DNA from 3 places in the Mesorhizobium sp. M8A.F.Ca.ET.207.01.1.1 genome. Region 2 is predicted to be linked to each of the others. Evidence: riboswitches for the same ligand, from Rfam matches in the RefSeq annotation. Region 2 holds a riboswitch; each other region holds the start of a gene.
What was found. A riboswitch is a leader RNA that binds a small molecule or an ion and turns the genes downstream of it on or off. The one in region 2 is predicted to bind thiamine pyrophosphate.
Positions count from the first base shown of each region.

Region 1: it holds a riboswitch for thiamine pyrophosphate, as region 2 does, so the genes downstream of both, thiC (phosphomethylpyrimidine synthase ThiC) here and thiB (thiamine ABC transporter substrate binding subunit) in region 2, are expected to answer to the same signal.
Region 3: it holds a riboswitch for thiamine pyrophosphate, as region 2 does, so the genes downstream of both, EN850_RS15005 (YkoF family thiamine/hydroxymethylpyrimidine-binding protein) here and thiB (thiamine ABC transporter substrate binding subunit) in region 2, are expected to answer to the same signal.

Region 1 covers NZ_SRUS01000014.1:82,588-90,414, reverse strand. Annotated here, with positions in the region: gene EN850_RS30350 (hypothetical protein) at 1-709, opposite strand, end outside; gene EN850_RS30345 (metallophosphoesterase) at 712-2,049, opposite strand; gene EN850_RS30340 (hypothetical protein) at 2,541-2,804, shown strand; TPP riboswitch at 3,122-3,238, shown strand; gene thiC (phosphomethylpyrimidine synthase ThiC) at 3,342-5,177, shown strand; gene thiO (glycine oxidase ThiO) at 5,174-6,175, shown strand; gene thiS (sulfur carrier protein ThiS) at 6,144-6,341, shown strand; gene EN850_RS30315 (thiazole synthase) at 6,343-7,116, shown strand; gene EN850_RS30310 (thiamine phosphate synthase) at 7,113-7,718, shown strand; gene EN850_RS30305 (hydroxymethylpyrimidine/phosphomethylpyrimidine kinase) at 7,709-7,827, shown strand, end outside.
Region 2 covers NZ_SRUS01000009.1:177,692-185,518, forward strand. Annotated here, with positions in the region: gene EN850_RS25295 (RNA polymerase factor sigma-32) at 1-617, shown strand, start outside; gene EN850_RS25300 (M48 family metalloprotease) at 633-2,102, opposite strand; gene thiQ (thiamine ABC transporter ATP-binding protein) at 2,334-3,110, opposite strand; gene thiP (thiamine/thiamine pyrophosphate ABC transporter permease) at 3,103-4,722, opposite strand; gene thiB (thiamine ABC transporter substrate binding subunit) at 4,947-5,945, opposite strand; TPP riboswitch at 5,989-6,103, opposite strand; gene EN850_RS25320 (thiamine diphosphokinase) at 6,190-6,834, shown strand; gene EN850_RS25325 (ABC-F family ATP-binding cassette domain-containing protein) at 6,836-7,827, shown strand, end outside.
Region 3 covers NZ_SRUS01000004.1:534,592-542,418, forward strand. Annotated here, with positions in the region: gene EN850_RS14985 (glycosyltransferase family 39 protein) at 1-636, shown strand, start outside; gene msrA (peptide-methionine (S)-S-oxide reductase MsrA) at 813-1,331, shown strand; gene EN850_RS15000 (formyltransferase family protein) at 1,682-2,716, shown strand; TPP riboswitch at 3,026-3,139, shown strand; gene EN850_RS15005 (YkoF family thiamine/hydroxymethylpyrimidine-binding protein) at 3,130-3,738, shown strand; gene EN850_RS15010 (ABC transporter permease) at 3,778-4,596, shown strand; gene EN850_RS15015 (ABC transporter ATP-binding protein) at 4,593-5,360, shown strand; gene EN850_RS15020 (ABC transporter substrate-binding protein) at 5,353-6,369, shown strand; gene EN850_RS15025 (isoprenylcysteine carboxylmethyltransferase family protein) at 6,408-7,229, shown strand.

The DNA of each region.
Region 1 (7,827 bases), on a different contig from region 2:
TCAGTATCTTGAAGAAGGGCGCCCTGTCACCGGCGAAAGATGGGCCATTTAAAAGTGGAGTGATCGCGGTCGCGACCTTGTTAATGATCGCGCCAGGGTCTGTTGCTCTGAAGCCGGTCGCTCCGGCATCGGCGGCAAAGAAGAACGCGTTGAAGCATTCGTCGACGTACCGGGTTATCCCACCCCGCAGCTCATCGATGCTGAAGAAGTCGAGACGGGCAGGTTGGGGTATGAAGTGCAGCACTTCGCGATGCAGTGCCAGGGCGACGTCCCTATCTTCGGAGGCCCGGTATTTCAAGTGGCCGTCGCGTCTGAGCTGGCCGATGCTCTCGAGCAGGCGTTCGACTATCTTCAGCTCCAGATAGTGAGAGAAGATTACGAATTGCCGCGGGATCACGGCGGCCGTGTCGAAGCGTATCCGCTCCGGAATGAGGTTCAGAACGGCGTTGTCGATTAGGGGCGAGAATGTCTCATTGAGCTGGAAGAAGACGCCATACCAAGCGAGCTTGCCGACTTGGTCCGCGAGACTTTTGTCTTCAAGAATATGGACTGTGGAAAGCGAGCGAAGAATGCTGGTCTTGCCGCTGCCTCTCGTCCCTGCGACGAAGACCGGCTTGGCGGCGGCAGAAATCAACGCCGACTTCTGACTGAACCACAGTATCGGGCGGCTTTCGTACTCGATCCTGTTGGGGCCGAACGGATTCTCCATCGCTATTCGTCCCTTACCTTAATGCGCCAAGCCGAGTTTGCCTTGGTGAGGCCGTCTATCTCGATGAAGCGCGCCGCTTGGAGCATCAGAAGAGAGTCTTCCAGATCTAGCCCGAGCTCGGCGGAGGCAGCAATCTCAGTGATCTCGTCCCAGAAGAGTAACCCATTCCCGCGCCTGGTGGCATGGTCGCGCAGTCGGCGCAGCAGGTCAAACGTGTCGTTGTTCAGAAAGGCCTTGCCGTTGGACATGGTCGAAATAAAGCAATGTTCGCCTTCCATGACCGTCCCGTCGGCGACATTGGTGCGGTAGGGTATAAGTCGGATGCCGACGAGCTCTCCCTGATCGGTCGTGAAGAAGACGAGCTCATTGAAACCTGACTGTATCTCTGGTGCTGAGATGCAGATCAATTTGCCGTCCGGAAACCTTGGATCGTTGACGATCTCGACCGGATCAGCATGTATGTGTCCATGCAGGTAGACGATAGGCTTGTTGCCCTGCAGCAGCTGAGTTCTGACAAATCCGCTGTTGAGCATCTCCGCGTATGGCGTAATGCGCGGAGTCTTTTGTGGCAGCAGATTGTGATGGCCGATCATGATGCCGTAACGCATGTCGGGCTGCTGGAGCAATTCCTGTAGGCCTGCAAGCATCTCACGCGAGATGTATGGCGTGTCCATCTGACCGTAATACTCGTCGTCGGACGCCTCCTTGTCTGGATCGCTGGGAGGTGTCGCGGGCGAATGTCCCGAGATGTCCGGCGAGCCGAGATCTACAGGCTCTGTAGAAGGACTGAGTGCCTCGAGACGATCACGAAGGAACGCGGGAAGGTTTTGAAGCTCCCAACTGCCTATCGCTGTGTTGACGAGGATGAAGTTTGCGCCTGCGGATCCTGTCGGAAGTCTGAAGTGCACGGGTTGGTCCACGGGAACGGTCTGCCAACCCAAGCGGGCGGCTAAACTCGCCATTTCGCTGAATTTCTCAGTCGGTCCAAGTTCGCGCGCGTCATCACGGTTCACATCGTGATTTCCCGGTACGAATATCAACGGAAGCGCCTTTGAACTGCGTCCCTGTGCGCGGCAGAGCAACGTGAAATGCTGGAATGCCGAAGCAATGAAGGTCTTGTCGCCACGGCTCGTGAAATCCCCCATGAAGGCGATCGTATCCAAGGGCTTCGAAGTCGTCAGCCGCCGAAGTTTCGTCAAGACGGCACGCAGCGAAGACGCGCGTAGCTTCTGCGTTATTTTCGGAGCGAACTTGCTATCCTTGGCATCGATGTTGCTAGAGGAAGGATGCCAGTCCGGATAGTGAATATCGCCTACTTGAAGGATTCGCACCCGCCGCATAACTCGCCCCCCTGCCGAGAGCCATAGACTAATCCGTTCGCTTTTGCCAAGCGCGAACGATCATCCGCAGTGTCCTTAACGAGGTAGCCTGCACTTTTCGAGAATTGCCACGGCGGCTATTTTTCGGCTGTGAAGCACACGAGACCCGTGACGTGAGACCCAGTTGCTCAATGCCCAGTTGCTCAATGAGCTTTCTTACGAATAAGGGAGAATTTCCGCGGCCGGACTATCTCTGAGCGAGCGTGCATGACTGCCAACGGAAGGTCTTGCACGCACCCTTGCGATCTTGAGCAATGGTCGCCATGACTTTCTTCTTGCAGGCTTTTGAGTGGCCCAGCCTGCGATCACCAGACCCCACCGATTCTAAAGAGCGTGGCAGATGGGATAGTCGAGGTTGCCCGTGCACAGTCACGCTCAGGGCTTGCGCCGCCCAGAGGACACGCTGAAAAGGCAGATTGGGGCGCAAGCACGCCATTCACGAGAGGTTCGACATGAAGACCATGCAAGAAAAAGACATTCCGGCATTCGTACAAGCAGTTGTGGACGCCGGCTGCAAAATTTGCGCGATTGGCAACTTGGGATACGTCTTTGGCGATGCTGATTTCACGCCAGCGCAACGGAGGGCCGTCGAGCCACAGCTGCGTAGGATTGCTGAAATCTACGGCGAACGCGATCATCTCATGAACGAGATAGCTGTATATCTGCGGTCGATCGGACGCCATGTCGAGGTTGAGCCGAAGACAGGTATTTCCTGATGGCCGTGATCGCGAGAAGCCGTCTTCCAACCTCTGAATCCTAAAGGAGGTGACCCCCAAGGCCGTTCGTCACCTTCGACCAGAATAACCACATCCGTGACCGCCTGAGCTACTTGGTCGATACGCGCACATGGCCAATACAGTTTCTCCATCCTTCACGAAGCGAATGAGGCTTTGGCCATTCAGCCCCGGTCTACGGGGCGTGACTTGTCCCCGATGCATGCGCGAGCTCTCCGCCCGGCTGGCCGCCGGTCGTCGCCACCGGCCGAAGGCGCCCGAATGCGCTTGACAAGATAGCGTCAGCCCGTTCAACCTAAGGCATTCACCAGGGGAGTCCCGGCAAGGGGCTGAGATACTGCTGGCTTTCGCGGCGCAGTGACCCGTTGAACCTGATCCAGTTCATACTGGCGTAGGGACGGTGCAAGCGCTTTGCGGGAGTTTACGCCCGAGGTCCTGTTGCAGCAGGTCTACAGAAGCGTCTTTTCATCCTTCCGGCACAGAACTGGGTCTCCAATGCATGAGCAAAGGAGCCTCACGATGAATGCCCTCACCCCCGCCGTATCGACGGGACCACTGCCCGCCTCGCGGAAAATCCACAAGCCCGGCGTCCTCTACCCGCAGATCAGGGTGCCGATGCGCGAGATTTCCGTCCATCCGACGGCCGGCGAACCGCCCGTCACCGTCTACGATCCGTCCGGCCCCTACACCGATCCATCAGTCGAAACCAGCATCGAAAAAGGCCTTGCCCGGCTTCGCCACGAATGGGTCACGGCGCGTGGCGATGTCGAAGCCTATGACGGCCGCCACGTCCGGCCGGAAGACAATGGATTCGCCACCGGCGAGCGCCTGACACCGGAATTTCCGATACGCAATCGGCCGCTCAAGGCCAAGCAGGGCAAGGCGGTGACCCAACTTGCCTATGCGCGCGCCGGCATCATCACGCCAGAAATGGAGTTCGTAGCCATCCGCGAGAATCTCGGCCGCGAGGTGATGCGCGGCAAGCTGCAACGCGACGGCGAAGCCTTCGGCGCGGCGATCCCAGATTTCGTCACACCCGAATTCGTGCGCGACGAGGTGGCGCGCGGGCGCGCAATCATTCCCGCCAACATCAATCATCCCGAGAGCGAGCCGATGATCATCGGTCGCAATTTTCTGGTCAAGATCAACGCCAACATCGGTAACTCGGCTGTCACATCGTCGATGGCCGAAGAGGTCGAAAAAATGGTCTGGGCTATCCGCTGGGGCGCGGACACGGTGATGGACCTGTCGACCGGCCGCAACATCCACAACATCCGCGACTGGATCGTGCGCAATGCGCCGGTGCCGATCGGTACGGTGCCGCTCTATCAGGCGCTGGAAAAGGTCAACGGCATCGCCGAGGATCTGAACTGGGAGGTCTACCGCGACACGCTGATCGAGCAGGCCGAGCAAGGCGTCGACTATTTCACCATCCACGCCGGCGTGCGGCTGCACTACATCCCGCTGACCGTCGACCGGGTCACGGGCATCGTCTCGCGCGGCGGCTCGATCATGGCCAAATGGTGCCTGCACCATCACCGGGAGAGCTTCCTCTACGAGCATTTCGAGGAGATCTGCGACATCGCCAGAGCCTATGACGTCTCCTTCTCGCTCGGCGACGGCCTTCGTCCCGGTTCAATCGCCGATGCGAACGACGCGGCGCAATTCGCCGAACTGGAAACACTTGGAGAACTCACCAAGATTGCCTGGGCAAAGGACTGCCAGGTGATGATCGAAGGCCCGGGCCATGTCCCCATGCACAAGATCAAGCAGAACATGGACAAGCAGCTCGCAGTGTGCGGTGAGGCGCCGTTCTACACGTTGGGGCCGCTGACGACCGACATCGCGCCGGGCTATGACCACATCACCTCAGGGATAGGTGCCGCCATGATAGGCTGGTTCGGCACCGCAATGCTTTGCTACGTCACGCCGAAAGAGCATCTCGGCCTTCCCGACCGCAACGACGTCAAGATTGGCGTGATCACCTACAAGATAGCCGCCCATGCAGCCGATCTGGCGAAGGGCCATCCGGCAGCGAAAACCAGGGATGATGCCCTTTCGCGCGCGCGCTTCGAGTTCCGCTGGGAGGACCAGTTCAACCTGTCGCTCGACCCCGAAACCGCACGGTCCTTCCACGACCAGACCTTGCCCAAGGAGGCGCACAAGCTGGCACATTTTTGTTCGATGTGCGGGCCGAAATTCTGCTCCATGCGCATTTCCCACGACATCCGTGCCGAGGCCCAGAAGGAAGGCATGGCGGCAATGGCGGCAAAATACCGGGAGGGCGGCGATCTCTACATGCAGGCGGACGAGACTGGCGTACCGGTCGTGCCAGAGGCTCCCAAACCATCATGAGGGTGCTCGTCAAAGGGGCCGGCGTTGCCGGCCTCACCGTCGCTTTCGAACTCGCCGCCCGCGGCGCGACGGTCACCGTCGCCGAGATGCGGCATGGCCTTGGTGGCAACGCGTCGTGGTTCGCCGGCGGCATGCTGGCGCCATGGTGCGAGCGCGAAAGCGCGGAGCAGCCGGTGCTGGATCTCGGACGCGATGCTGCCGACTGGTGGGATGCGGTGCTGTCGGGTCAGGTGACACGGGCCGGGACATTGGTCGTGGCCGCGCCGCGTGATGCCGGTGAGCTTGACCGGTTCGCCAGTCGCACGTCAGGGCATCGGCGCGTCGATGAAAACGAAATTGCGCTCCTGGAACCCGACCTCGCCGGCCGCTTCCGGCGTGGATTGCTCTTCCCCGACGAGGCTCACCTCGACCCACGCCCGGCGATGGCGGCACTTCATGACAAGCTTGCGACCATGGGTGTCAAATTCCACTTCGGCTGCGACGCCCGGCCTGTTTCGGGATTCGCCCGTCAGATAGACTGCATGGGAATGGCAGCGGCCGATGACAGGCTGCGCGGTGTTCGCGGCGAAATGCTGATCCTTCGCACGCCTGATGTCTCGCTGTCGCGGCCGGTCCGTTTGCTTCATCCACGCTTTCCGCTTTATGCCGTGCCGCGCACCGATCACTGTTTCATGATCGGAGCGACGATGATTGAAAGCCAGAGCGCCGGACCGGTGACGGCGCGTTCCATGATGGAGCTGCTGGGCGCCGCCCATGCCCTCCATCCGGCCTTTGGTGAGGCCGAGATCGTTGAAACCGGTGTGGGTGTCCGTCCGGCATTTCCCGACAATTTGCCACGCGTCGAAACAGACGGTGAGATCATCGCGATCAACGGTCTTTATCGTCACGGTTTTCTCCTCGCCCCCGCCATGGCGCGCCAGGCTGCCGACCTGGTTTTCAGTCAAGACAGAACCAAGGAGCATGCTCATGAAACTGATGGTCAACGGCGAGGCGCGTGAGATTGCCGCCACCACGCTGGCCGAGTTGCTTGCCGCGCTCGACTATGAGGGCGATTGGCTCGCCACCGCCGTCAACAGCGACCTCGTGCACAAAGCCAACCGCGCGGAGTTCCAGTTGAGCGACGGCGACCGGATCGAAATCCTCTCGCCCATGCAGGGCGGCTAGCATGTTGGAGCTTTATGGAACCGAGCTTTCGTCGCGCCTGCTTCTCGGCACGGCTCAGTATCCTTCGCCGGCCATCCTTGCCGATGCAGTCAAGGCATCGGGCACGTCGGTGGTGACCGTCTCGTTGCGGCGTGAGATGGCGGGCGGTAGGGCCGGCGAACAATTCTGGTCGTTGATCCGCTCGCTGGGCGCCAGAACCCTGCCCAATACCGCCGGCTGCCTCTCCGTCAAGGAAGCCGTCACCACCGCGAAAATGGCGCGCGAGGTCTTCGGCACCAACTGGATCAAGCTCGAAGTGATCGGCAATCACGACACGCTACAGCCGGATGTGTTCGGTCTGGTTGAAGCCGCCCGCATCCTGTGCGAGGACGGCTTTGCGGTATTCCCCTATACCACCGACGATCTCGTTGTCGCCGAGCGGCTGCTGGAAGCGGGCTGCAAGGTCCTGATGCCGTGGTGCGCACCGATCGGTTCCGCCTTGGGACCGGTCAACATGACGGCGCTGCGCTCGATGCGCGGATATTTCCCTGGCGTCCCGCTGATTGTGGATGCGGGGCTCGGACGGCCGTCGCACGCGGCCACCGTCATGGAACTCGGCTTTGACGCCGTGCTCCTGAACACAGCGGTCGCCAAGGCGGCAGATCCGGTCGGCATGGCGCGTGCTTTCGGTAAGGCGGTCGACGCCGGTCGTGAGGCGTTCAGTTCGGGAATGCTCGAACCGCGCGACGTCGCCGTGCCATCGACACCGATGGTCGGCAGGGCCGTTTTTTCATGAAGCTCGATCCCTTCTACCTGATCGTCGACAGCGCCGCCTGGATCGAAAGGTTGGCGCCGCTCGGCGTCAAGCTGATTCAGCTTCGCATCAAAACCATGGATGAAACCGGGCTGCGCGCGGAGATCCGCAAGTCGAAGGCCTGGTGTGTCCAACAAAAAAGCCAGCTCATCATCAATGATTATTGGCGCCTGGCAATCGAGGAAGGCTGCGATTTCGTGCATCTGGGCCAGGAGGATTTGCAAACGGCCGACCTCTCGAGGATACGGGCAGCGGGCGTCAGGCTCGGATTGAGCACGCATGATCATGTCGAGCTGGAAACGGCCATGTTTGCCGAGCCCGACTATGTCGCGCTCGGTCCGATCTATCCCACCACTTTGAAGAAAATGAAGTGGGCACCGCAAGGGCTAGAGCGGATCAGCGAGTGGAAGCGGCGGGTGGCGCCGATCCCATTGGTCGCCATCGGCGGCCTCAACCCCGACCGCCTCGACGGCGTCTTTGAGGCCGGCGCCAACAGCGCCGCAGTGGTCACGGACATCACGTTGAGCTTCGACGCCGAAGCGCGCACGCGAGAATGGATCGAAAAGACGGACCGATGGCGATGAGACGAGAACCGCATGTGCTTGTCGTTGGCGGATCAGATTCCAGCGGGGGTGCTGGAATAGCACGCGACATCGAGACGATCTCTGCCGTTGGCGTGCGCACCTGTCTCGC
Region 2 (7,827 bases):
GTTTCGAGCCTGAGCGTGAGGTACGGTTTTCGACCTACGCGACGTGGTGGATTCGCGCCTCGATGCAGGACTACATACTGCGCAACTGGTCGATCGTGCGCGGCGGCACCAGTTCGGCGCAAAAGGCCCTGTTCTTCAATCTCAGGCGCCTGCGTGCGCGCCTGGCGAACGGCGCCGAACCGCTCTCCAACACAACCCTCTACCGCGAGGTGTCGGTTGCGCTTGGTGTCTCCGAGGCCGATGTGGCGTTGATGGATTCACGCCTCTCGGCACCGGACTCCTCGCTCAACGTGCCGCTTGCCGATGATGCGGGTGCGACCGAGCGGATGGATTTCCTGGTCTCGGACGATCCCCTGCCCGACGAGATTGTCGGCGACAAGATCGACGTCGCGCGCCGCTCGCTTTGGCTGAGGGAGGCGCTTCAAGCTCTCAACGCCCGCGAACTCCGCATCATAGAGGAACGCCGGCTGACGGACGAGGGCGCCACGCTCGAGGCACTCGGCGAGACGCTCGGCATTTCCAAGGAACGCGTTCGCCAGATCGAGGCCCGCGCCATGGAAAAGCTCAAGGTCGCGCTGGTGAAGCAGAATCCCGAATTCATGGCGACCGCCGCCTGATTCGCGCAATGGGCGCTACTTGTCGGTGACGATCTTGACCTTGTCGCCGGCCGAAACCGCGGCCCCCGGCGACAACGCGTTGAGCACGCGGAACAGGTCGAGCTTGCGGTCGACGCCCACCATCTGCGCGGCAAGCGAGCCCATGGTCTGTCCCGGCTGTACCGTAAGCACACGGATATGCAGTGGCTTCAGGGCCGCCTTTTCGGCGGGACTGAGAATGCGGAAGGAGCCGCTGACCGAGCGCGCCACCGTTTCCAGCGAGGTGCTGGCCGAGGGCGCCGCGGTCAGCAATCGGTAAACCTGGCCGCCGGCGCGGATCACCGCGATATCGAACTGCCAGCCTTCGGCGCCGGCATGCGCGGTCGCCGCCTCATTGCCGTTGATGGTTTCCTGCTTGACAGTGCTGTCGTCGAGGCCAGCCACCCAGCCGCTTCTGATATAGTCGGTCAAGGCGCGGTTCTTGTCGATCGAAACGCCATCGAAGCGGATCGCTATGTCGCCAGGACCGGTCGCCGTCACCGCTGCCGCCGAATTGTCGATGATGAAACCGTCCGGCACCGTGAACGACACGCCGAGGCCCGGATGCAGGAAGGTCTCGCCGCGCACATAGCCTTCTTCCGGCGTGTCGCCGTAAAGCAGGCCGTCTATGCCGGCGAGGAAGGAATCGCGGTCGCGCGTGCCGAAGCCGGGCGCGCCGAACTGGCGGGCGTGGCGCTGTGCCAGATCGATGCGCTGTGGCGTGTTGGGATGGGTGGCAAGGAAGTCGAGGCTGGCGTCGGTGGCGCCGCTGATCGAGCGGAAATCGGTGTAGGCCGACATCGACTGCAGGAACCGGCCGGCGGCATAGGGATCGTAGCCGGCTTCGCCGATCGACTTGATGCCGATGGCGTCCGCCTCCAGTTCCTGGTTGCGCGAGAACTGCGCCAACCTGAGCTTGCCGCGGATCAGTGCTGCCTTGGCGGTCGGGCTGTCGCCGAGCACATCCGAGACGACCTTGGTCGCAAGGCCTTCCTCGGCCTCCAACTGCTGGCGCTGCAGGCCATGATTGGCGGTGACGTGTCCCATTTCATGCGCGATGACGGCGGCGAGCTCGGATGAATCATTGGCCAGCGCCAAGAGGCCGCGCGTTATGTAGAGATAGCCGCCCGGCAGCGCGAAGGCGTTGACGTTGGGCGAATTGAGGATGGTGATGCGATAGGTCTGGGTCGGGTTGGCCGACACCACGGTCAAATTGCCGACCACCTTGGCGACCATGCGTTCGAGCTTGGGATCGGAATATTCGCCACCATAGGTCGCCAGGATGCGCGGATGCTGCGCCTTGGCGAGTTCGGCAAGCTTGTTGTTGGCGGCGACATTGTCCACCGTGATCGGCTTGTCGGACGGCTGGAAGCCGGATTCCTGGACCTCCGGAGGCGTGAACATCTGGCAGCTCGCCAGCGCCACGGCAAAGCCAGCCAGTGCCAGGAAGCGCGCCAGCGGGTTCATTCGTAGCCTGTCAACGCCGATCGCCAGAATGGCTTCCTTTCAGGTCCTTGCGCATGATCATGCCATGCGCAAAACAAACTGCTACAGCGTCCGTCACGCGCCCCTCGGGGCGGGCAGCAGATGCTGTAGGCAAATCACGGCCTGTGCCGGACGGTATCGAGCGGACCTAGCCACACTACTCCAGTCATGGCAAGCAAGCGCCACATCGCCTCGGGCCGGTTTGAGCGTAAATTATGTCCGCTTCCGGGCAATATCTCGTGATAAGGCATCCCCGGCACCCGCACCGATATAGCGCCGGAACGCCTCCGGACCAGCCCCGGCAAAGAAATCGTCCGCCGTGCCTGTGGCGGCGACGGCGCCATTGTCCAGAAACACCACCTTCTGGCCGATGCGGCGGGCATCCTGCGGCTGGTGCGTGACGAACAGTACCGTCATGCCACGCTCGGCATGAAGGCCGGCAACCAGGTCGAGCATGTCGTCGCGCAAGGCAGGCCCAAGCGAGGCGAAGGGTTCGTCGAGCAGCAGCACCGGGCGGTCACGCACCAGCACACGAGCCAGGGCGACGCGCTGGCGCTCACCGCCCGAAAGTTCGCGCGGCAGCCGCTTCTCCTTGCCGGCAAGACCGGTGCGCGCAAGGGCGCCCGCGATATCGGCGTGGTCGGTATCGGTCAGCCGCAACGATGGCGAACGGCCGAGCCCGACATTCTGCTCGACGGAAAGATGCGCGAAAAGATTGTTCTCCTGAAACACCATCGACACCGGACGCACGGCCGGCGGCTCACCACTGACATCGCCCCCGCCGATCAGCACGCGGCCGGATCTCGGCATCTCGAATCCGGCCACCAGATTGAGCAGCGTCGACTTTCCCGAACCGCTTGGCCCCATGATGGTAGTGATTTGCGTCGCGGTGAACTCGACATCGAAAGCGAACAATGCCTCGCCATAACTGAACGAGACCTTGTCCAGCCGCACCGGAACCCCTTTGCCGTCAGCCGCACCGTCAGACATCGCGGGCCATCCCCTTTCCCAGCCGGTCCGCTGCCAGCACCAGTACCAGGCAGACAAGGCCCAGCAACAACGCCAGGCCGGCGGCGTCCTGGGTGCGGTAGCTGCCCATGCGCGCCAGGAGAAGGTAGGGCAAGGTCTGTACGGAATCACTGCCGAACAGGGCGATGACGCCGAGATCGCCAAGCGACAGCGCCATGGCGAACGCGAAGGCGGTGGCGAGCGGCCGCCGCAGCGACGGCCAGTCGACCAGCTTCAGCCTTGCCCAGCCGGAAATGCCGAGCTGTGCGCAGAGCCGTTCGTGGCGCTCGCTTGCCGCATCATAGGCGGGGCGGATGGCGCGCAGCGCGAAAGGCATCGCCATGACAGCGTTGACGGTGACGACCATGAGCGGGGCGATGGCAAAGACGTCGCCGACGTGGCGCAACAGAAGGAACCAACCGGCGCCGACGACGATCGGCGGCACGACCAGCACAAAGCCGGCGCCGGTATCGGTGGCGTGTTCGAGCAGTGTCATTGGGCCGGAGCGGCGGTTCGATGCCAGCGCCCGCCGCGCCATTGTCAATGCCAACGAGAGCATCACCGAAAGCAGCGCCGAAAGGAAGCCGAGCACGGCGCTGGTGAGTGTCGCCTGCCGGACAGCGGTCTCGCCGGCCAGCCGGTCGAGATCGGCGCTCAATCCGGCGATCACGGTCGCCGCCATCGGTCCCGCGACGAACAGCAGCGCCAATCCGATGAGCAAGGCATTCAGTGTGGCTTCGGTGCCGTTGACGGAGAGATAGCGGCGCGGCGCGACCGGCAGGTTGGTGTCGCCGACGACATTGGCGCCGAGCCGCGTCAGCGCCAGCACCACGATGAAGGTCAAGGCGATCTGCAGCAATGTCAGCGCGACAGCCCTCGCGGGATCGAAATCGAAGCGCAAGGCCTGATAGATGCCGACTTCGAGCGTCGTCGCGGCCGGCCCGCCGCCAAGCGTCAGCACGATGGTGAAGGATGTGATGCAGAGCATGAAAACGAGCCCGGCGACGCCGGGCATGGCGGCGCGCAGCGTTGGCCATTCGATCAACCGGAACGCCGGCCGCGCCGCCATGCCGAGCTGGCTCGCCAGCCGCCACTGGTCGGAGGGGATGGTCTGCAGCGCCTCGAGGAACAGGCGGGTGGCCAGTGGCAGGTTGAAGAAGACATGGGCGACGAGAATGCCGGAGAGGCCGTAGATGCCCGGCCAGCCCTGGCCGCCAACCCAGTTGAACAGGCCGGCGAAATAGCCGGCACGGCCATAAAGCGCCAGAATGCCGAGCGCCGCGACGATCGCCGGCAGCGCCAACGGCACGGCGAAGAGCTGCAGAATGAAGGCGCGGCCGAAAAACCGTGGATGCCGCGACAGCGCCCGCGCCACGAACAGGGCCGGCCCGACGGAGAGCAGCGTTGACAGGGCCGCCTGCCAGAGTGTGAAGCGCACGACGCGCAACAGATAAGGGTCGAAGGCCGCCCAGGCGCCGGAGAGGTCGTGTGCGCCTTCGACAAGCAGCCCGGCAAACGCGCCGCCGATCAAGAGCGCGATCGCCGCCAGCGCTACGCTGCCGGCGGTAATGCGGGGATCAGACGCGGGTTGCACGAAAGGCCTTTAACGTGCGTCGCGTTCCTTCGCGCCCCCCTCTGTCCCGTCGGACATCTCCTCCACGAGGGGGGAGATTAGCAGCTCCGGCGCCCAGCTCATTCCTGCAATGTTGGCGATTGGCGAAATCGCCGATGACAGCCAATCTCCCCCCAAGCGGGGGAGATGTCCGGCAGGACAGAGGGGGGCGCCGTAGAGCATTCATCTTCGGATCATACAGCCAACTACTTGCTCATCACCGCCAGCCATTCATCCACCCAGGCCTTGCGGTTGGCCGCGACCTCGTCCGGGCTGAACAGCAGGGTCTTGGTCGGCTTGACCAGTTTGTCGAAGGCTGGGTTGAGCGGCTTGTCGGTCTTGCCGGCCGGGAACATCCAGTTGGTCTCGGGGATGGCGTCCTGGAATTTCGGTCCGGTCATGAAGGCCATGAATTTTTCCGCCAGCGGGTTCTTGGCTCCGGTCGTGGTGATGCCGGCGACCTCGATCTGCAGATACTCGCCCTCTTCGAAAGACGCCGCCTGGTAACGCTCGGTGTTCTCGGCGACCATATGGTAGGCCGGGGAGGTGGTGTAGGAAAGCACCATCGGCGCCTCGCCCTTGGTGAACAGGCCATAGGCCTCGCTCCAGCCCGGCGTCACGGTCAGCACCTTGGTCTTGAGCTTGGCCCAGGCCTCCGGCGCCTTGTCGCCATAGACCGACTTCACCCAGAGCAGCAGGCCGAGTCCGGGCGTCGAGGTGCGCGGGTCCTGGATGACGATCTTGTCGTCGGCGCTGCCCTCGACCAGCTCCTTCAAGCTTTTCGGCGGCGACTTCAGCTTTTGCGTATCGTAGACGACGGCGAAATAGCCGTAGTCGAAGGGAACAAAAGTATCGTCGCTCCAGCCGCCCGGCACGTTGACATCGCTCACCGCGCCATGCGGCGCGAACAGGCCGGAGGCCTTGGCATCGGCGGTGAGATTGGTGTCGAGGCCGAGCACGATGTCGGCCTTGGTCGAAGCGCCTTCCAGCTTGACGCGGTTGAGCAGCGCCACGCCGTCGGCGACCGAGACGAACTCGACATCGCAGCCGCATTCGGCCTCGAATTCCTTCTTCACCACGGGGCCTGGACCCCAGTCGGCGGTGAAGCTCTCATAGGTGTAGACCGTGAGCTTGTCCTTGGCCAAGGCCGGCCCGGACAGCGTCACCGCCGTGGCTGCGATGAGAGAATATAAAAACGTGCGCATCGGCGCCTCCTTCGTTTGCGTTGAAAGGAATTGAGGCGTCGGACTGTCCGAAACGTCTAATCCCTCCGCCGGTACAAACCGGATCAGGTTCAGCGGGTTGGCGAGACTGCCTCTCAGCCGGCCCGCGAAATTCGCGTCCGGCACCCCGTTAGAGCGTTTCGACACATAGGCCCGGCGGGTGGGACACGCAAGTGGGAGTTTGCCGCCTTCCGTTTCCCGTGCCGGGCTGGTAAGGCGACGGGATATGAGCACATTCACCATCCTGCTTGGCGGCGATCTCCTCCGCACGCCCCGGCTCGACCGCCAGGTCGAAGGCTCGCGCGTGATCGCCGCCGACGCCGGCATCGGTCATGCGCGGATACTGGGCCTAGTGCCGGAATTGTGGGTCGGTGATTTCGATTCGGTTCCGGCCGATCTGCCCGCCCATCTCGCCGCCGTGCCCCAGCAAACCTTCCCGACGGAAAAGGACAAGACCGACGGCGAACTGGCGATCGCGGCCGCACTGGAGCGCGGCGCGACCCGCCTTGTGCTGGCGGGAGCCTTCGGCGGCAAGCGCGCCGATCACGCCTTTCTGCATCTGGCGCTTGGCCTGCGGCTGGCCGAGGCCGGAACGGATGTGCTTTTGACCAGCGGCGCCCAGGAGGGTGTCCCCTTGCTCAACGGCAGGGCCAGCTTCGATTATGCCGACGGCACGCTATTTTCTATTCTCGGCTTTTCCGAACTCTCCGGCCTGACCGTCACCGGCGCCAAATGGCCGCTCGACAAGGTCGAGGTGGTTTTCGGATCGTCGCTGACCATTTCCAACGAGGTCAAGGGCCGCCTCGACATCGCGCTCGGCCACGGCCGCGCGCTGCTGCTCGCCCATCCCTATCCATTGCCCGAAAGCTGACATGGCCCCGCCCCTTCTCAATCTCGACGGGATAAGACTGACTTTTGGCGGCACGCCGCTGCTCGATGGCGCCGCCCTGACCGCGTCGGCCGGCGACAAGATCGCGCTGGTCGGCCGCAACGGGTCCGGCAAGTCGACGCTGCTCAAGATCGCCGCCGGCCTGATCGAACCGCAGGACGGCGAGGTGTTCCGCCAGCCTTCGGCGACTGTCCGCTATCTGCCGCAAATGCCCGACATGGACGGCTTTGCCAATGTGCGGGCCTATGTCGAGGCCGGGCTCGGCCCGGCCGACGATCCCTACCGCGCCAGCTATCTGATGGAGCATCTCGGCCTGTCGGGCGAGGAGCGTCCGGCAGACCTGTCCGGCGGCGAGGCCAGGCGCGCCGCCCTTGCCCGCGTCATGGCGCCGGAGCCCGACATCCTGCTTCTTGATGAGCCGACTAACCATCTTGATCTGTCGGTGATCGAATGGCTGGAAGAGGAACTCGTCCGGACTTCCTCGGCGCTCATCGTGATCTCGCACGACCGCCGCTTCCTCGAGCGTGTGTCGCGTGCCACCGTCTGGCTCGACCGTGGCCAGACCCGCCGGTTGGACAAGGGCTTTGGCCATTTCGAGGAATGGCGCGACCTCGTGCTGGAGGAGGAAGAGCGCGAGCAGCACAAGCTCGGCCGCCAGATCGTGCGCGAGGAGCACTGGCTGCGCTACGGCGTGACGGCACGGCGCAAGCGCAACATGCGACGTCTCGGCGAACTGCAGACCATGCGCCAGCGCTTTCGCGGCCATCGCGGCGCCGAGGGCACCGCGACAATGGTGGCCAGCGACGCGGCCGAATCCGGCAAGCTGGTGATCGAGGCGAAAAACATAGAGAAGAGCTTTGGCGACCTCACCGTCGTCAAGGGGTTCTCGACCCGCATCCAGCGCGGCGACCGCGTCGGCCTCGTCGGACCGAACGGCGCCGGCAAGACGACGCTTCTGAAGATGCTGACCGGCGA
Region 3 (7,827 bases), on a different contig from region 2:
CTTGGGCCGGCGACGCTGATCATGGTCGCCTCTTTGTTCACCGGCACCGGCGAGGCCTGGGGCGCGCCGATGTACAATCTCGTCGGCGTCGTCGCGCTCGCCTTTCTCGGTCACCGGCTCGGTGCCCCCGAGATGCGAAGGTTGGCGATCTGCGCCTTCATCTGCATCGTGGCCATGTCGGGGGCCTATGCGGCCATCCGCTGGACGGATTGCAATGTGCGCGGGCGGATGGACGCCGTCTGCTGGCCGGCGCGGCCGATCTCGGACGAGGCCGAGGCGGTGTGGCACGCCGCGGTGCCCGGCCGGCTCGACATTGTCGGCGGCGATACCAATCTTGCCATGCTGGCGGGCCTCAACGCCTATGACAAGCCGTCGATCTTCACCGATCTCGATATGCGGTTCGCACCCTGGATCACGAGGCAGCGGTTGCGCGACCATGGCATGCTGATGGTTTGGTCGGGTCCTCACGTGCCGTCGCAGCTGCGGGCATGGTTGGACAACGTTCCGGTCAAGACCGTTCTTTTCAACTGGTCGCGCGAGGCGCCGCCTGTGGCGATCAGTTTTGCGGCCATTCCGCCTGGTATCCGATATCTGCCGGTCGCCGCCAGCAGCCGGACTCGGCATCCGCGCATCTAAGGTTTCCCCGTTCCTTAGGGGGCGCCTTTCACCGGTATAGCCGAATGGCCCGCTCGTCCGACTGGACGAAGCAGGCGACAATGCCCATTTATGGGACTATCCAAATTTGTTGTCGCGCAATTCCCCGGGGAACGCCGCTACAGTTTTCCCGGAATTGCCTTTTGAGGAGACGTTACATGGCGACTTCGAGCGAACGTGCAGTGCTTGCCGGCGGCTGTTTCTGGGGCATGCAGGATCTGATCCGGCGCATGCCGGGCGTCCTCGCCACGCGTGTCGGCTACAGCGGCGGCGACGTGCCGAATGCCACCTATCGCAATCATGGCACGCATGCCGAAGCCATCGAGATCAGCTTCGATCCGGCGAAAATCAGCTTCCGCCAGCTTCTGGAATTCTTCTTCCAGATCCACGATCCGACGACGCGCAACCGCCAGGGCAACGATGTCGGCATGAGCTATCGCTCGGCAATCTACTACACCAGTGAGGAGCAGAAGCGTGTGGCGGAGGACACCATCGCCGATGTCGATGCCTCTGGCCTGTGGCCCGGCAAGGTTGTCACCGAGCTCGCTCCAGCCGGAGCGTTCTGGGAGGCCGAGCCCGAGCACCAGGATTATCTGGAGAAGTATCCGAACGGCTACACCTGCCATTTCGTCAGGCCGGGTTGGAAACTGCCGGTTCGTGAAAAGGCCGTTTCATAAGGCTCGCGGATCAGTCTTTGCGGCAGTGGGTTTAAGCGCCCGCCGATTGCCGCGAGGCCATATCAATAGCGGCTGTCAGCCCCGCCCGGCGGTTGACAGTCCGCGGCACTGCTGACCAACTGCGCGGGTTGATTGATTTCAGGGGGAGCATGAGGAAACTCTACGAAAAACCTGTGTTGGTGAAGCGGGAAAGGCTCTCAAGTGTCGCCGCGGCAGGACCGCTTTCTCCCAAACCAGGCTGACGGCTCGGCCGGTCTTTTGGTAGTGACTGGACCGGTTCGTTACGGTGCTCGGATTGCCGGGCGATGTCTTGCCCCGCCGGATTTGAAAAGATGATTTCTTTCGAGCCTGTGGCCGGCGCCCGGCAGCTCAATGCAGTTTTCATCCTGGATGTTTCTGCTTACACCGGGCCCCTGCTTTCCGGGTGGGTGGAGGCGGGAAACCGTATTGGCGCGATCATCGTGCCTGGCTTTCAGCGCCCATCCAGAGGCTTCAGCATTGGCAATTTTCGGCGCCGGCTGAGGCGCCAGCTTCTGCTCAGGCGCTATCTCGGCAACACACCGGTGAAGTTGATCGAATTCGGCCGGCCTTACGACTGGGACGAGCTTGGCCGGCAATTGCCTGACGTCGCCGCGGATGTACTGATCTGCTACGCTTTCCCGACCCTGATCCCACAACAACTGCTCAGCCTCTTTCCCAAGGGCGGGCTTAATTTTCATCCAGCGCTGCTGCCCAACTACCGGGGTCCGCATCCTCTCCATCGCCTGGTCGCGGACGGCCAGCATGCCGTCCATGGCGGCGTGACATTGCACAAGATGTCCGCCAATTTCGATGACGGTGACATCCTCGGACAGGTGCCGTTCTGCGAAGCACACTGGGCAACGCGGCGGGATGTGGCCGACAGCGTGGCGACCGCGATGCGCGCGTTGGTGCGCGAGGTGGCGCCAGCCTATTGCGAGGATTTGGTGTCCGGGACGCGGCAGCCAACCGGTGATTTCGTCTGGGCGCGACTTGAGCGGAACCACATGGCGATTTCATCCGACATGTCGATCGAGCACGTTGCCCGATTGTGGCACGTCCTGGGCGGCAATCCCGGTATCTATCTGGACGTTGCCGGCCGCGAGGTCCGGTTGGCCTTTCAGATCGCGCGACTGGGTCCGGCAATTGGAAAGAGGCCGGTCAGGCGATGGGGGAGGGTGGAGTTCGATCTTGCCAATGGCCGGGTTCGATACCTCACCTATGGCCGCCTGCTCAAACGGTTGATGAAAATCCACGCCGCATTCGCACGGCCAAAAGCCGGAAAACCGTGCCCCGAAATAAGAGTGTTTGGCAAAGTAGCCAGCGAATCGGCGCCAGAGGTACCGCCGGCCGGTCGTGGCGGATAGTGAAGCCAATGCGCATGGCGGAACTTGCGTCCGCGCTTTTCCTGCTGCGAAAACTACTTACCGCAGTTCTTGTCGTTCACGGTCGGCGCGGTCGCCCTGCCATTGGCATCCGTCCGCGTGCTGGTCGGGCAATTCTGGTCCGCGTTGGAATTTCATGTCGCCCGGCGTGATGGTCGGGCTGTTGGCTGCGCCCGGATCGAGACAAATTCCGGGCCGTCAACACCCGGTTGCGCCTGCGCTGGCGCAATGCTTTTGGCGCAGCTTGCTGAAAAAACAGCTTCCCCAACCGATCGAATGGTGCTTTAACGCCGCCATCCACAGGGGTGCTCCGTACGGTCGGGGCTGAGACGGGGGCGGCAAGCCCACAGACCCTAGAAGCTGATCTGGGTAATACCAGCGGAGCGAGGCGGGCGATGTTTTCAGGCGCACAGGTTTCCCTATATCCCATGGCCGACGATTTTGTCGGCGTCATCCTGGGTGCGCTCGGCGCGCTCGATCCGTATCGCGACAAGCTCAGGATCGAGACCGACGACATCTCGACCTTGCTGGTCGGGCCCCCCGAGGTGCTATTCCCGGCGCTGCGCGACCTTTTCGTGGCTGCGTCTGGCAGCGGTAAGCATTGCGTGCTGTCGGCGACCATTTCGCGTGGTTGCCCAGGTGAGCCGGACGATCCGATCTGCCGCTCCGACACGTTTGGCGGCCCTGCCGGGCCACTCGGCCCGCGCAAGCAAGCCGCCATTTCCGCCGTGCGCGGCGCGCCCGCCACTGGGCAGCCAGCGGCGGCGCAGTTCTCGCTCTATGTGATGGGCACGGACGACCACATGGACGAGATCTATGGCTGCATCGATTTCCTGAAGCAGTCCGGCGTCTACGATCGCTCCAAGAATTTCTGCACCAAGCTGCGCGGCGATGCCGGCGCGATCTTCTCGGCGCTCGACGAAGCCTTCTGCCGCTTCGGACCAGGCGCCGGCCACGTAACCCTCGACGTCACGGTTTCGGCCAACAGTCCCACTGCCGTTTGAACCGTTCGCGCCGACGCGCGCCGTCAAGGTCATCCTCTCGTGGCTTCATCGTCGTTCAACCCGCGTCAACTCGCGGGCTTCCTCGCCCAGGCGGCGCCGGCCGTGATATCGATCGGCCTGGTGCTCGTGGCGTGGGAACTCTACGCAAACCATTCCGGCATCAAGCCGACGGTTCTGCCGGCACCCTCGCGCGTCTTCGAACAGGCGATGCTCAATCGTGACGCGCTGCTCGACAACGCCATTCCCACCATCCGCGCCACGCTGATCGGTTTTGCCTGCTCGCTCAGCGCCGCCTTCGCGCTGTCGATGCTGGTCGACTTCTTCCAGCCTTTGCGGCGCGCGCTGTTTCCTGTCTTCATAGTCAGCCAGACCTTGCCGCTGGTCGCCATCGCGCCATTGGTGGTGCTGTGGTTCGGCTTCGGGCTGACGCCCAAGATCATGCTGGTGGCACTGGTCACCTTCTTCCCGATGCTGGTGGCCCTGGTGCAGGGCTACGAGGCTACCGAGGTCGAGATCGGGCAGATGCTGCGCGCCATGGGAGCAGGGCGCTGGCGGGTCTTCATCCTGGCACGGTTGCCTTCGGCGCTGCCTTATTTCTTCGCTGGCCTCAGGATCTCCATCACCTATGCCGTCGTCGGCGCCATCTTCGCCGAATATGCGGGCGCGGCCAAAGGGCTGGGCATCTACATGCTCAACGCCAAAAACAATTTCCGTCCCGACCTGGTGCTCGCCGCCGTCGGCGTCAGCGCGGCCCTTACCCTCGTCCTGTTCGGGCTGACGGTGGTGGTGCAGCGACTTGCCATGCCATGGGAAAGAGCCGCTGGCAGGCAAGCCGCCGGAAAAGGCCCGCAAGCATGAGCCGGCTCGAATTGCGGCATATACGCAAGGCCTTTGGCGGGCTCGAAGTGCTCGCCGACATTTCGCTGCGCGTGGATGCCGGCGAATTCGTCTCGATCCTTGGGCCTTCGGGTGCCGGCAAGTCGACGCTGTTCCAGCTTCTGACCGGCGCCGAGCATGGCGAGGGTGAGATGTTTTTCGACGGCGCGCCGCTCGACGATCATGGCAGGCATTTCGCCTTCATGCCGCAGCGCGACGCGCTGATGCCGTGGCGGCGCATCCTCGACAACACGACGCTCGGGCTCGAGGTGCAAGGCGTCCACCGCAAGGCAGCGCGAGCGCGTGTCGCACCGCTGTTTGCCGAGTTCGGGCTCGCCGGCTTCGAGCGGCATTTTCCGGCGCAGCTTTCGGGCGGCATGCGCCAGCGCACGGCGCTGCTGCGCACTGTCGTGCAGGAACGCGACATGTTGCTGCTCGACGAGCCGTTCGGCGCGCTCGATGCCCTGACCCGCGCGGCCATGCAGCGCTGGCTCGAACAGATGTGGCGGCACCATCGCTGGACGGCGTTGCTGATCACCCACGATGTGCGCGAAGCCGTGTTCCTCTCCGACCGCATCTATGTGCTGTCCACGCGGCCGGCCCGTGTCGTGCGCGAGATCAAGGTGCCACTGCCGCGCCCGCGCGATCCGACCAGCGCCGCCACACGGCGGGCCGGAGAACTCGAGGCCGAGATCCTCGACATTCTGCTCAACCTCCAGCCAACCAAAGGACATGACCATGATTGACTTGACGCGCAGGCAGGCTCTGCTGCTCACCCTTGCCGGTAGCGTACCGCTGATCACCGGATCGAGCCGCTCCTTCGCGGCAACGCAAAAAGTCACTGTCGCGCTGGACTGGACGGTCAACACCAACCACATCGGGCTGTTCGTCGCGCGCGAAAAGGGTTTTTATCGCGAGGTCGGTCTGGACGTCGATATCGTGCCTTACAGCGACACCGGCGCCGGCACGCTTGTCGCCAACCGCGTCGCCGATTTCGGCATCAGCGGCACCATCAGCCTGTTCACCCAGAAGACCGCCGGCGCCGACTTGAAGGCCGTCTATGCCGTCGTGCAGTCCGAAACCGGTCGGCTGGTGTTCAATGCGGCGCGCAGCGAGATCAAGAGCCCGAAGGATCTGGATAGCCTGACCTATGGCGGTTTCGGCAGCGCCTGGGAAAACGCACTGATCTCGACCATCATCCGGCATGATGGCGGCAAGGGCGATTTCGAGACGGTGACGCTCGGCACTTCCGCCTATGAGGCGCTGGCCAACGGTTCGGTCGACTTCACGCTCGAAGTGTCGACCTGGGAGGGCGTCGAAGCCGAGCTCAAGGGCGTCAAGCAACGCAGCTTCGTCTATGCCGACTATGGCGTTCCCGACGAGCACACGACGCTCATCTCTTCGAGCGAAGCGTTTCTCCAGGCAAACCCCCAACAGGCGTCGTCCTTCATCCAGGCAACGCGGCGCGGCTATCAGTTCGCGGTGGATCACCCAGAGCAAGCCGCCACGCTGCTGATAGCCGCCAACAAGGATGCCCTCACCAATCCGGCGTTGATCCAGGCTTCGCTGAAGGCACTGATCGACGGGCACTATCTGCGCGGGCAAGACGGCACCATCGGCATCATGGATCCCGCCAAGATGGAAGCGATCGGCTCCTATCTCCTCGCCGCCGGTATCCTGCACGATGCCGATGGCAAGGTTGTCGCGCAACGTCCGGATTTTGCGGGATATTTCAGCAATGGGTACCTCAAGTAGGGCGTCGGTGCAGAGGCCGCGAAAGGTCATATCGCGAGATGCTGAAAGACCGGGTACGGCCTTGCCGTTCGGCGGCTTTGACCCGGTTTGATGCCGATCTGATCTTCTCGGTTAACGGCACGGCAATGGTTACGTGCAAAGGTCGCCCCCGAGGGATCATCGGGATGCTTGCCTTGCTCATGTCAAAAAGTGAAGCGCTTTCGCGTGCAGCAGACAAAGGGCTTTTGTCGGCGGCGCGCAAGCACGAGATCATGCTCGACTTGCGCGAAGGCTTCTTTCGCGCCTGTGCGCTGCTGTGCGCGGCGCTGTTCGTCTATCGCGGCGTCTATCAGCTTCTCGAGGATCCGACCCGGCTCAACACCGCGCTGGTGGCGATTTCCGAGATACTCACTTTCACCTGGCTGCTGCTGTCGCGGCGTCCGGTCACGCGTGACTGGAATCTGCTTACCGTCATCGTTTCGGTGACAGCCAGTTTTGGCGTTGCGTTGATCAGTCTCAAGCCAGGCATTGCGCTGATTCCTCTCTACGTCGCCGCGCCGTTACAGATCATCGCATTGTTGTTCGTTATCTGGGGCAAGATCTCGCTGGGGCGCTCTTTTGCGATCCTGCCGGCCAATCGCGGTGTGATGACAGGCGGTGCCTATCGGCTGGTGCGGCATCCGATCTATGCCGGCTACCTCGCCGGCCATGTGCTCTACCTCCTGTCGGCCTTTTCCTTCCACAATCTCGCTGTCTATGCGGTCATCACCTACATGCAGCTGTATCGAATCCTGCGCGAGGAGGCCTTGCTGGCCGCCGAGCCGGAGTATCGCGCTTACATGGAACATGTACACTACCGGCTGTTCTACCGGTTATTCTGAAGGCCAGGCTGTGAGGGTTGGCCAACAGGCTCATCAGCGTCCAGTGGTCGGAGCTGCTCCCCAGGCGAGGGCGCTGTAGCTCGGCGCTCCGGTCGGCGGCAGCAACGGCGCGAATGCCGGGCCGGCGTCAATATCGGAGATTCGGGCGGCATCAACGCCGGGCTCGGCGCCAATGCTGGTGGAACAGGCGGTATCAACGCGGGGCTTGGCGCCAATGTTGGCGGTACTAGTGGTGTCGGCGTCGGCGTGGGCATCGGCAACGTAACCAATCCCAGCAACCCGTCGAACGTGGGCATATCGCCCAACCCTAGCCAGCTCAACGTTCCGCGTGCCGTGGCCCAGGTGTCGAGCTCCCAGCTGAGGCGCATGAAGAAGCGCTGCGTCGACGTTCTCGGCAGCGAGGGGACTTATGACCGCGACCTGCGCCAGCTCTGCCTGCTGATCGCACGCCGCTGAGGTTGAAGGAGGCTGCGGAACCAGCCCTGAGGCTTTGACCGCACTCTCCTGGCCTCCGACCGGTCGGAAAGCCGCCGTCCAGGCGGGCTTTCTGCTTTGCGGGCTGGATGCTCCGTAGCCGGGATGGCCCGGGGGAACGCCA